DNA from 3 places in the Bacillus sp. ISL-39 genome. Region 3 is predicted to be linked to each of the others. Evidence: predicted binding sites of a transcription regulator. Region 3 holds the regulator's gene; each other region holds the start of a gene.
The links. The regulator Rex, encoded in region 3, represses fermentation and respiration genes when NADH is low (regulators of the CRP and FNR family bind a similar motif). The targets are predictions, from matches to a motif close to TTGTGAAATATTTCACAA.
Positions count from the first base shown of each region.

Region 1: a site for Rex is predicted at 2,327-2,344, ahead of qoxA (cytochrome aa3 quinol oxidase subunit II). Genes of this name have one in related genera too.
Region 2: a site for Rex is predicted at 2,879-2,896, ahead of J7E37_RS05360 (hemerythrin domain-containing protein). Genes of this name have one in related genera too.

Region 1 covers NZ_JAGGQM010000037.1:1,724-6,131, forward strand. Annotated here, with positions in the region: gene qoxB (cytochrome aa3 quinol oxidase subunit I) at 1-1,262, opposite strand, end outside; gene qoxA (cytochrome aa3 quinol oxidase subunit II) at 1,252-2,277, opposite strand; gene J7E37_RS21815 (hypothetical protein) at 2,545-2,724, opposite strand; gene J7E37_RS21820 (oxidoreductase) at 2,887-3,780, shown strand; gene J7E37_RS21825 (hypothetical protein) at 3,978-4,205, shown strand; gene adhE (bifunctional acetaldehyde-CoA/alcohol dehydrogenase) at 4,314-4,408, shown strand, end outside.
Region 2 covers NZ_JAGGQM010000002.1:713,874-718,281, reverse strand. Annotated here, with positions in the region: gene J7E37_RS05380 (electron transfer flavoprotein subunit alpha/FixB family protein) at 1-366, shown strand, start outside; gene J7E37_RS05375 (FAD-dependent oxidoreductase) at 359-1,654, shown strand; gene J7E37_RS05370 (ferredoxin family protein) at 1,654-1,938, shown strand; gene J7E37_RS05365 (hypothetical protein) at 2,404-2,739, opposite strand; gene J7E37_RS05360 (hemerythrin domain-containing protein) at 2,955-3,482, shown strand; gene J7E37_RS05355 (hypothetical protein) at 3,584-3,778, opposite strand; gene J7E37_RS05350 (MFS transporter) at 3,882-4,408, opposite strand, start outside.
Region 3 covers NZ_JAGGQM010000015.1:41,642-46,049, reverse strand. Annotated here, with positions in the region: gene J7E37_RS13105 (ABC-F family ATP-binding cassette domain-containing protein) at 1-523, opposite strand, end outside; gene moaC (cyclic pyranopterin monophosphate synthase MoaC) at 704-1,198, shown strand; gene J7E37_RS13095 (redox-sensing transcriptional repressor Rex) at 1,228-1,893, shown strand; gene J7E37_RS13090 (YdiK family protein) at 1,920-2,120, opposite strand; gene J7E37_RS13085 (CPBP family intramembrane glutamic endopeptidase) at 2,124-2,855, opposite strand; gene groES (co-chaperone GroES) at 3,238-3,522, shown strand; gene groL (chaperonin GroEL) at 3,581-4,408, shown strand, end outside.

The DNA of each region.
Region 1 (4,408 bases), on a different contig from region 3:
ATCAATACATAGTGGAAGTGTGCCACAAGGAATAATGTGTTGTGATACTGATAGTCTGCTGCGGCCATCGCCAGCATGACTCCAGTTACACCGCCGATGACAAAGTTAGGAACGAACGCCAATGCCCAAAGCATGGCAGTTGTAAACTTGATCCGCCCTTTTCTCATCGTGAACAGCCAGTTGAATACCTTAACCCCGGTCGGGATGGCAATTGCCATCGTAGTGATCGAGAAGAACGAGTTCACGCCTGCGCTGTTGCCCATTGTGAAAAAGTGGTGAACCCAAACGAGCATACTCAGAACCGAAATCATCACGATTGAGATGACCATTGATTTATAACCATATAAGGTTTTACGGGCAAAAGTTGAAATAATATCTGACAGCATACCGAATGCTGGCAGAACTACGATATAAACTTCAGGGTGTCCCCATAGCCAGAAGAGGTTCGCCCAAAGCATATCCATACCGCCGCCGGAGATGGTAAAAAAGTGAGTACCGAACGTGCGGTCAAAAGTCATCAATGCCAGTGCTACTGTGAAAATAGGGAAGCTGGCTACGATAATGATCGAAGTGATGAAAGATGTCCATGTGAACATCGGCATCTTCATCAAAGTCATGCCTTTAGTTCTCATTTTTAAAACTGTGACAACGAAGTTAATACCTGTCATCAAAGTACCGGCACCTGCTATTTGCAGGGCAACTGCGTAAAAGTTATTCCCGATGCCAGGACTGAATTCTTTACCGGCAAGAGGGAAGTAGGATGTCCATCCTGCGTCAGGAGAGCCGCCAATGATGAACGAAATATTGAACAGCGCTGCACCGCTCACAGTCAGCCAGAAGCTAAGGGCATTCAGCTGAGGGAAAGCAACGTCACGGGCACCAATCTGCAGCGGTATCACAAAGTTCATGAGACCAATCAGCAGCGGCATAGCAACAAATAAGATCATGATTACGCCGTGTGTTGTAAATACCTCGTTATAGTGCTGTGCGTTAAGGAAGTCATTTTCCGGTACAGCTGTCTGGCCCTTCATCATCAGACCATCGATTCCGCCCCGGAGAAACATCACGACGCCAAGCAGGATATACATAATCCCAATCTTCTTGTGGTCAACAGTTGTAAACCACTCCGACCAAAGGTAATTCCATTTTTTAAAATAGGTGAGACCGGCTAATGCTCCAACTAATGTCAAGGCGATCCCGATTTGTGATGCGAAAATTAACGGATCACCCGTTACGAAAAATTCATCCCACTTAATGCCCACTGTGGTCACCCCCGTGTGAATCTTCAGTTTCAGATTCTTTATGGTTCATATCTTCATTGTTTTCGTGATTAGAATTCTCAATGTTTCCATCTTTATTTTTGTAATTGTCTTTGTCCTCAAAGATCTTTCCTGGCCAGCCATGTCCTCTGTCGTACATCTCTGGATTCGTGTAGTTCTTTGAATGCGGATCGGAGTGGTCAACCCACTCAAGGTGTGTATTAGAGAATGTCTTGCGGCCAAGATGGGAAGGCTCAAGCATTTTCTCATACTCTTCCAGTGTCATTTTTGGAGCTGTTTCTCTTACATCTTTGATCCACTGGTCAAAATCCTTTTGTGTTTGCGAAAGTACTTCAAACTCCATACCTGCATATCCTTGGCCGTTGAAGTTCGTGTTCTTGCCGACATAGGATCCAGGATAGTCAGCAACAAGATATAGCTGCGTTTCAGCCTTAGCCATCGTGTATTTCTGGCCAGCCAGCGCAGGAATCCAGAAGCTTTGCATTGTTCCAGCAGAAGTCAGCCTGAAATCAATCGGACGATCCTCGGGAATATTTACATAGTTGACGGTTTCGATTCCTTGTTCCGGATAGCTGAAAATCCATTTCCAGTCAGCGGATGTAACGTTGATGACAAGAGGTTCTTTATTCTCATAGCCTTTCGGGATTTCATCTATTGCATAAATTGTTTTGACTGTAGGGATTGTCAAAGCAACGATTATTAAAATCGGAATCACAGTCCAGATAATCTCCAATACTGTGCTGCCGTGTTCTTCAGGGGGCTCGTAACCCATATTGTCCTTCCGTTCACGGTATTTCCAGACGATGAATGCGAAAAGTCCGAAAACGACAACTGTAACAAGTAACATCAGAGCAATCGAAAAGTTGATCAACTCAAGAATTTGCCTTGCGATTGGTCCCTCCGGATTGAATACCACCATATTGTTTTCACAGCCGCTAAGCAACAGCACAGCCATGATCGAGGTGAGGGAGACCAAAAATAGTTTTGATTTCTTCATCACTGCAGCTCCTTTCAAATATCAACCTTGTTCATTTTATCACAAACTTATGTTCATTTGTTCACAAAGTTGTTTAAAGTGATCCGAAAATGAACGGTAAGTTGTGGCAAAAGGTGTGATAAATATCACACCGCTTTATTTGTAATCATTCTAACATGGAAATTGTTACGATTTTGAAGTCAAATGTGAACAAATTATGAAAACAATAATTGTCAACTTAGTGAATTAAAAAGAATATAGGTTGACGAAAAAAAGCAGAACCCCAAATTAGAAGTCCTGCTTTACAAACTCATAGTTTCTTTCAATATATGTCTCCAGTGCTGGATGAAATTCTTTTTCATAATGGCCTGCTGGACAAGCTTTAATGATGATCGCCTTGCATGAAGGATTTTCTTTTACTTCCAGCGCTGCCTGGCAACGTGGGCACTTTTCAACAAAAAGATTCATTTAATTATCCCTCCTATAATTCCTATGTGTTTAGTATGAAATATTGTCACATTATATTCAATGGTTAATGAGACCAATTATGTAACTATGTGAGATAATTGAAAACAAACTTTAGACTTTCTTAATAGTAGAATCAAGATTTTAAATCATCGGGGTGTATTTATGTTAAAAGATAACTTATCGGGAATGACAGTCATTATAACGGGGGCTAACAGTGGAATCGGCTACGAAGCAGCCAAGAAACTTTCAGAAAAGGGGGCCCAGGTTATCCTAGCTGTAAGAAATGCGGAAAAGGGCAAGTTGGCAATCGATTCAATACGGAAAGAAAATCAGGAAGCATCAGTTGAAATAATGAGTCTTGATTTGGCCGATCTCGCAAGTGTCAGCAATTTCTCAGCTGCTTACACGAAAAAATACCGTTCACTTGATATATTAGTCAATAATGCTGGCGTCATGATCCCTCCATATGGTAAGACAAAGGATGGTTTTGAACTTCAATTCGGCAGCAATCACCTGGGGCATTTTGCGCTGACCGGCCTTTTACTCCCTCTTCTGAAAAAAACATCAGGTTCCCGGGTTGTCACTTTAAGCAGTATCGCTCACCGGGGTGCATCAATTAATTTCGATAATTTAGATGGCTCAAATGGATACAAAGCTATGAAGTTTTATGGCCAGAGCAAACTCGCAAATCTGTTATTCGCAAGGGAGCTTGACAATCGGTTTAAACAGAATGGCATCGAGACAATCAGCGTCGCTTGCCATCCGGGAATATCCAATACGAATTTATTCAATTTAGGGAAAGGGGAAACTCCCAAATATCTAAAAGGTCTTATGAAGTTATTTTCCCAGCCGGCTGCCATGGGAGCTCTTCCAACCATTTACGCAGCAGTGGATGACAGCCTGACTGGCGGTGAATACATCGGTCCTGATGGCAAGGGTAACAGAAAAGGATTTCCGGCAATTGAAATTCCGGCACAAGGTGTATTTAATAAAGAAATAATGACAAAATTATGGGTCGTCTCTGAAGAATTAACGGGAGTAAGATATGAATTTTAGAGACTCTAATCGGAGTCTCTTATGGTAAAAAAAGTTATCGTAAAATAATTTATTTGATGTAAACGTTTTCAATAATGTTCATCATCTCTCTTTAATAAGTTGATACGAAAACGTTCATAGTTTGTTCAACATTTCACAATCTATTATTCCCTTTATATGCTAATCTTTAATTAGAAAAAGAAAAAGGAGTGATTGAAATGATGTACTGCGAATTCAAACCCTTCTCAACTGATACAGAAACGTATACCCAGGAAATGCTCGAGGAAGTCATTGGTGATGAATTTGAAGCGATGATGTATAAGGATGACAAAGATATTCCCGCTTATATCTGGACTGTAAACTTCGTAGTCATTGTTAAAAGAAGTACAAAGTTTTTAACCGACATAAGTTTTGAAAAAATACCAAGAAACCCAGTCTGTGAGTAAAAAAATTTTTTCAAACTTCGTGAAAACATTTACAAATTTGAACTGCAACAATTAAAGTTCTGCCTAAAATACCGCCTATAACCCAAGAACAATAAGGAGGTCCTGAAAATGGGGACAGTTGAAAAAGTGGTAAAAGAGCAATCATCAGTTACAAAAATGGTAGATAGTTTATTGGATAAAGGTTTAAAGGCACTTGCGAAAAT
Region 2 (4,408 bases), on a different contig from region 3:
GGTTTAGGCGATATCCAGGGTTTCCAGCTAATTCATGAGTTAGCGGAAGTGATTGGTGCAAGTGTGGGAGGTACAAGAGATGTCGTTGAGGCAGGATGGCTGAAGCATGAGCAGCAAATTGGCCAGACTGGCGAGACCGTGACTCCGAAAATCTATTTTGCAATCGGTATTTCAGGGGCAATCCAGCATGTCGAGGGAATGAAAAACTCTGAGCTGATCATTGCCATCAATAAGGATCCGAACGCTCCTATATTCGATGTGGCCACATATGGCATTGTCGGGGATGCTATGGAAATTGTACCGAAACTGATCAAGCAGTTCAAAGAGCTCAGCAAAGAGAAGGGCGGGGAAATGAGCTATGTCTGAAAAATTTGATGTAATCGTCGTAGGAGCCGGCCCTGCTGGAACGTCATGTGCCTACAACTGTGCCAAAACCGGACTGAAAGTATTGTTGATAGAGCGCGGTGAATACCCAGGATCAAAGAACGTCATGGGCGGTGTTCTCTACCGTAAACAAATGGAGGATATCATTCCGGAGTTCTGGAAAGAAGCTCCTCTCGAAAGGCCGGTTGTTGAGCAGCGATTTTGGATGATGGATAAAGAATCGGTTGTCCAGTTTGGCTACAAAGGTCTCGAATGGGCGGCTGAACCATATAATAACTTTACAGTACTGCGTGCACAGTTTGACCAATGGTTCGCACAGAAAGCTGTCGAACAGGGTGCATTGTTGATTAATGAAACAGTTGTTACTGAATGCATCGTAGAAAATGGCAAGGTTATAGGGGTTCGTACCGATCGCCCTGATGGAGAGGCATTTGCGGATGTTGTCGTGCTTGCAGACGGCGTAAACTCCCTGCTTTCCAAGCAACTTGGCTTCCACAGGGAATTCCGCCCTGATGAAGTTGCCCTGACGGTTATGGAGGTCATCAATCTGCCGAAAGATAAAATCAATGATCGCTTCAATCTTGAAGGAAATCACGGAACTACGATTGAGATTTTCGGTGATTCAACACAAGGCAATCTTGGCACCGCCTTCCTTTATACAAACAAGGAAAGCTTGAACATCGGGGTAGGAACTACACTGTCAAGCATGATCAAAGCCAAATTGAAGCCATATGAGCTGCTTGATTATCTGAAAAAACATCCAATGGTTCGTCCTTATCTAGAGGGAGGGGAGTCAGCAGAGTACCTGGCCCACTTAATCCCTGAAGGAGGATTCAATTCCGTGCCAAGGGTTGCCGGAAACGGTGTGCTTGTAGTCGGGGATGCTGCCCAGCTGGTTAATGCCATTCACCGTGAGGGCTCGAACATGGCGATGGCTTCAGGCCAAATGGCTGCAGAAGCCATCGTTGAAGCCAAAAAAGACGGCGACTTCAGTGAGAGCAGCCTGAATCGCTATAAGGAAGCCTTGTTCGGAAGCTTCATCATTAAAGACCTTGAAAAATATAAGGATGCAGCACATACCTTTGAGACATACCCGCAGTATTTCAAGGAATATCTGCCAATGATGAACAAAGCAATGAGCAAATTCTTCACAGTAGATGGAACACCTAAGAGAGAGAAACAAAAGGAAATCATGCGAAGCGTTACGGCTGAAAAAGGAACCTTTAAGGTCATGCAAGACATCTATCGTGCCTGGAAGGCGGTGAAATAATGTCAACGACAAACATCGAGGAAAAACAATTTCTTTTAAGGTTTAAGTGTGACACAAAATCACATCTGACAGTTTTGGACCATGACGTCTGCATGACGCAGTGCCCTGACAAACTTTGTACCGTATTCTGCCCGGCTGAAGTGTACAAGTGGGAAGGGAAAAGGATGCAGGTAGGATATGAGGGCTGTCATGAATGCGGCAGCTGCCGGATCGGGTGCCCTTACCAGAATATCAAATGGGAATATCCAAAAGGCGGACACGGAATCGTATTCAGGCTTGCCTGATGATTAAGAAAAAAAAGCGCAAGCGCCAGGTTCAACCCCGACAAGCGCTGCCCGCCTATAACGCCACGTCCCCCTAAAACGCTAACGCTTCTCGCAAGATACTCGAGAAGCATATTCATGGATGAAAGCTGGCTAGGCGCTGGAGCTGGATTAAGACACCCAGATGCAGTTATCCACAGAAAAATGCTTTTAAAATTTCCTACACAACAGAAAGAGACAGGCGGATAGATTATCGCCGGTCTTTTTGTTGTTTTAGTATGCCTAATAATGAGTGAGAATGGAAGGGTAAATGAATGAAGCGGACTGGGAGAAGGAAAAGGAATATAAACAAACTGATGCGGATAAAAGAGAAATTACTCAACAAGCTAACCATCAACAATTGTTCTATATTCATCATATGTAAGTTAATTCACAAATGGGTTCAAAAAAAGGTGAAGCTCTCAAGAGAGGGATAAATGAGGGGGTTTAACTGATTTTTTCTTGCTGGCGCAATGCGTGAAGCTGATCACGGAGGATCTCTTTTTCTATATTTCGCGATGCCTCCACAGCATCATCAAAACGGTCATACAGAGTTGACGCATAAACTGGTTTGCCTGCATCATAAATTCCAGAGGAATCTGATTTGTATATAGCCACATTCCAATTGTAGAATTCACTGCCATCTTTCTGGTGCCCTTGAAGCCCAATCAGTAAATGGGTATGCAGCATGTCAGGATGGATGTCGAGGAAAGCCTTCCTGTCGCTAAGCCCTGCTGGCACAAGTGACTTTTGATAAAAATCCCGGTAAAAATTATTCTGCAAGGTAAAATCACTCCTTTTCCATTAAGCTATAACTTTATTATATGTAAGGGTTGATAATATTTGAAGGAGAATTGTTAAAATTTTTCGAAATTTTAACAAAGTGTCATTTTTTCTTCACATTTTCTTAAATAAATCAAAATTGTGATGCCTATCACAACCGGGAATCCGATTGCTTTCTATAATCAAATTATAAAAGATATAGGAGGCCGATTGATATGACAGGTTGTATAAGCGGTATAAACCAAGATTCAAGTTTTACATTAAGTGCAGGTCTTCAGCAATTGAAAAATGAACATCCGCCATTATTGGAGAAGCTTGCGAATCTCTTGGATATTTCACTGAAAATTGAAGAAGGGGAGCAAATGGCGGAGAATTTCTCAAGGCTGAGAGAAAGGGTCATTGAGTTCCTTGCTGAGCTGGAGCCGCATTCGGATCGAGAGGAAGGCGTGCTGTTTGAGATGATGGCAGCTTATATTGGAAGAGAAATGGGACCCATTGCGGTTATGGAATATGAACATGATCAGGCAAAACGATTCATTGGAACCTTCCTCCATAACACAAAGGATGGCACGACAGGTTTTACAAATGAGAAAATGATTGAAAACGCCCAGTTGATAAAAAATGCAAACTACACTTTAGTGAGCCATTTTGCTAAAGAAGAAAGCATTCTGTTCCCAATGGCGGAGAATATGTTCAGCGATGAAGAAAAGCAGGAGCTGGCAGAGCGTATTAAATTGATTTAATAGCATGCAACGTCTCTGTCCGCTCGGTAAGCAGACAATTCCGGTGAAATACAGCCTAAAAAAGGGTGAAGCCCTCAAAGCTTCACCCTTTCTGTATATAATTAAGCTTCTGTAATCGTAACAAGCTTAATGTCTTTTGTATCGAATTTATAAAAAACATTATCTTCTCCAGTGAACTCGATCAGCCCCTCTTGATCTTTCGCATCCTGGATGGCTTCTGAAATGTTTTCTACCTCGATTGGACGTGAAACTTTAAAATCTTTTTCAAAAAAATAGTTAATCTTAAATTTAGACATGTCGATCTCCCTTCTTTTTATCCTCACTTTCTTTTTTTCCTTAACAGAAGTATGTCTAAACATAAAAATGTAAATGGAATATTTTAATTTTCACTTCTGATGCTTAGTTGTTCCATTCAGCCAGCTTTTCATCTGTTGGAAGGAACATGGTCAGAATTCCAAGCAAGGGAAGGAATCCGACACAGATGATCATCAAGGACAATCCAATCAAGTCGGCAAGGTATCCTAGTCCGACAGAACCAATGGCACCCATACCGAATGCGAGACCTACTGTAAGGCCAGCCATCGTACCGATTTTACCCGGAACGAGCTCCTGGGCATATACAACAGTAACTGAAAAGCTCGACATCAGAATAAAACCGCTTACCGTCAGCAGAACAAACGCAATTGTATATGGCATAAATGGGATAATTGCGGACAATGGGGCAGTTGCAATCATAGAAAGAAATATGATGTTTTTCTTTCCAAAACGGTCTGCCAGCGGGCCTCCGAAAAAAGTACCGAACGCACCGGCAACAAGGAAAGCAAACAGGAATATTTGTGCCTCCGTAATCGAAAGGCCATATTTATCGATTGCATAAAACGCGTAAAAATTCGTCATGCCCGAAATATACCAGGACCGGGCAAAAA
Region 3 (4,408 bases):
GTCTAGTTTTCTGTCCGCCGCTTAAAGTGGATATCTTTGTGGAATAATCAAAAGAATGGAAGTTCAGGCCGTGAAGGACGGAACGGATATCGGCTTCATATTGGTATCCGCCTTTTTCCTTGAACTGAACCTGCAGCAAGTCATACTCTTTGAGGACTCTGTCGTATTCTGTCTGATTAGACAGGATTCCAGGATCCGACATTTTTTCCTCCAGCCGGCGCAAGTCTTTTTCCATGTTGTGCAGATGATCAAAAACACCCAGCATTTCATCCCAGATGCTTTTCTCGGATTCAAGCCCTGTATTTTGGGCCAGATAGCCAATTGTCGTACCTTTTGGCCGGATGATCTCACCGCCGTCATGTGATTCGTACCCGGCGATGATTTTCAGCAGGGTTGATTTTCCTGCCCCGTTCCGGCCGACAAGCGCTACTCGGTCATTAGTCTGTATTTCAAACTTTATATTCGATAAAATAAGATCAGCAGCAAAATATTTTGATAGCTGATTAACTTGTAATAATATCATTATTTTTCACCTCTATTGCCTTAGAGATAGTGTAACCCAATAATATAGGCACGGCAATATGTGCGCCCTGCTATAGGTCCCATGGTATTAAAATTCCGCTATATTATTGAGAACATTGAAACAAAGTTCACACACAAGTTTGACAAAATAGTGTATCATTTGGTAGAAAGGAGCTTTATTATGGCAGAATTTACGCATTTTAACGAAGAGGGCAGAGCGAAGATGGTCGATGTCAGCGAAAAACCAGAGACGGTCCGTACGGCAGTCGCCCATTCAAGCATAACCGTGAACGAAGATATATATGTGAGAATCACTGAAAATAAAATGAAAAAAGGGGATGTACTTGCTGTCGCGCAGGTAGCAGGCATCATGGCAGCGAAGAAGACGTCTGAAATCATCCCGATGTGCCACCCGATTCCATTGACAGGCATTGACCTTTCATTCGATTGGGAGCAAAATGAAAATGACTATATTTTGAACATCGCCGCAGCTGTAAAAACAAAAGGGAATACAGGTGTGGAAATGGAAGCGCTAACAGCAGCTTCAGCATGTGCGCTGACTGTTTATGATATGTGCAAGGCCGCAGATAAGGGCATGGTGATCGGCAAGACATATCTTGTTGAAAAAACCGGCGGTAAAAACGGTGATTTCAAGAGAGAAGAAAAGTTGAGATAGAAATACGGACAGAGGGTGGAGGATGGAGAATGACGAATGATGCTATGAAGATTCCGCAGGCAACCGCAAAACGTTTGCCACTATATTACCGGTTCTTATTGAACTTGCATTCTTCAGGGAAGCAAAGGGTGTCATCCGCGGAATTAAGTGAAGCGGTAAAAGTGGATTCAGCGACTATCCGAAGGGATTTTTCCTACTTTGGAGCTTTGGGTAAAAAAGGGTACGGGTACAATGTGAATTACCTGCTGACTTTCTTCCGAAAGACACTTGATCAGGATGAACTGACGAAGGTAGCCTTGATTGGAGTCGGGAATCTGGGAACAGCGTTTTTGAATTATAATTTTTCCAAAAACAATAACACGAAGATTGAGATAGCCTTTGATGTTGACCCTGACAAGGTCGGCACGAAGATTGGCGACGTAGCAGTATATCATATGGATGACCTGGACAAGGTTGTCGTCGAGGAAGGAATCCAGGTCGCAATCCTGACTGTTCCTTCAGCAGTAGCACAGCCGATAACAGACCGATTGGTGCAGGCGAATATCAAGGGAATCCTTAATTTCACGCCAGCGAGACTGAATGTGCCGGCGTCCATCAGGATTCATCACATTGATTTGGCGGTTGAACTGCAGTCATTGATTTATTTCTTAAAACATTATCCAACAGATACTGAAACAACTGAATCGGTAGAATAAAAAACAGCTCCTTCACGATGAAGGAGCTATTTTTTCTGTATATTCTTCAGTTTGAAATGGAACATGATCATCCTGATGCCAGAGCCAAAGTCGAACGTGGCAAGGGCTACAAGCAAATAGCTGAAGAATCCCCAGCCTGTCTCATTTACATTCTGGATGGCGAAATAGGTGAATAAGCTGCCTAACAAGATGTAGACAATGCCTGAAAATATAGGCGATTGCTTCATAACTTAAAATCCCCCAATAAAGCTTTGAATTTTCTCTGCTTCTTTTATCATTCTCTCAATGTCTTCCCTAAATACGGATTGAATCAGTACAACCATCGTATTCATTGTAACATGGGCAATGATAGGCACGATGATCCGCTTTGTTTTTACATAAAGGAAAGCAAAGGTGAACCCCATTGCTGAGTACAGGATCACGTGCTCCGGCTCCATATGCGCAAGCGCGAAAATGACGGAGCTGATCAGTCCGGCGAAAAAGAAATTCATTTTCTTATGCAGGCTGCCGAAAATGATTTTTCGGAAGACGATTTCTTCTAAAATTGGGCCGATAATCGAACTGACCAAAATGACAATCGGGAACATTTCAATCAGCTTGATGATTTCCTGTGTATTCTCCGAGCCCATTTCGATCCCAAGCATGTTCTCGATGCTTGCAGCAATCGATTGGGCGAACAGAGCAAGGAATACACCTGCGAATGCCCAGACAGCTGAGCTTGCCGGTGATGAAGCATCACGCAGGTCGGCGCCTGTCCGGCGTTCCTTCCTTAGGAGCAGGAGCACAATCACAAGTGTCAGCGAAAAGCTGATCACGAGCCAGTAGGGAATCGAAAGGGTCTCCATTTCCTCCAGGCTTTTTCCCATTGCGGCTCCGATAAAGGCAACAATCGGGATACCGATCAAGCTTGAAAGCTGCATGGCGATATAGGCGATAATGACGTACCAGTATTCCTTTTTCAATATGATAATCTCCTTCTATTCGGATCGGTCTATGTGTATGCCATAAAAGCAATTATAAGAATGCTATCTATCCATTTTACTAGTAATCATCGGGAAAGTTCAAATATCAGGGTGTCTCGTGAATATTTTGGTTAAAATTCCTGTGAACTGGCATACTCTTTATGGTGGTCTTTTTTAGCCGGGCTTCCCACGGATATGCGAAAAATAGTACATGCTGTCGAAGGGAAAGAGGCTGGATTTAAATGCTAAAATTTATAAAAAAATTAGGCTTCACGCTTGCAAAAAAAATGGAGATTCATTATTATATAAATTGTGTTAGCACTCTATTGAGGCGAGTGCTAATAAAAAATAATCTACATATAATTTGAGGAGGTTGTTTCACTTGATCAAGCCACTAGGAGATCGCATTATTATCGAGCTTGTTGAGTCTGAAGAAAAAACTGCAAGCGGTATCGTTTTACCCGACACAGCGAAAGAAAAACCTCAAGAAGGTAAAGTCGTAGCTGTTGGAACTGGCCGAGTTCTTGAAAGCGGTGAGCGCGTTGCTCTTGAAGTTGCAGTCGGAGACCGCATTATCTTCTCAAAATACGCAGGCACAGAAGTAAAGTACCAGGGAACTGAGTACCTGATCCTACGTGAAAACGACATTCTAGCAGTTGTAGAATAATCACTGCGATTATAGACAGAACGTTAAAATATTAATAATCTGAGGAGGTCTTTTTACAATGGCAAAAGAAATTAAGTTCAGTGAAGAAGCACGCCGCGCGATGCTTCGCGGGGTAGATTCTCTTGCAAATGCAGTAAAAGTAACTCTTGGACCAAAGGGACGCAACGTGGTTCTTGAGAAGAAATTCGGTTCACCTCTTATCACGAATGATGGTGTAACGATCGCAAAAGAAATCGAGCTTGAAGATGCATTCGAAAACATGGGTGCTAAGCTTGTTGCTGAAGTAGCAAGCAAGACAAACGATGTTGCTGGGGACGGAACGACTACTGCAACAGTTCTTGCTCAAGCGATGATCCGCGAAGGTCTTAAGAACGTAACGGCCGGCGCTAACCCAATGGGCATCCGCAAAGGTATGGAAAAGGCTGTTGTTACAGCTGTTGAAGAGTTAAAGGCTATTTCCAAGCCAATAGAAGGCAAAGCTTCGATCGCACAAGTTGCGGCAATCTCTGCTGCTGACGAAGAAGTAGGCCAATTGATTGCAGAAGCAATGGAGCGCGTTGGCAACGACGGCGTTATCACAATCGAAGAATCTAAAGGCTTCACTACAGAATTGGACGTTGTTGAAGGTATGCAGTTCGACCGCGGATATGCATCTCCTTACATGGTAACTGATTCTGACAAAATGGAAGCAGTTCTTGAAAATCCATATATCCTGATCACTGACAAGAAGATCGGCAATATCCAGGAAATCCTTCCTGTTCTTGAGCAGGTTGTCCAGCAAGGCAAGCCATTATTGATCGTTGCTGAAGATGTGGAAGGTGAAGCACTTGCTACATTAGTAGTCAACAAGCTTCGCGGAACATTCAACGCAGTAGCTGTCAAGGCT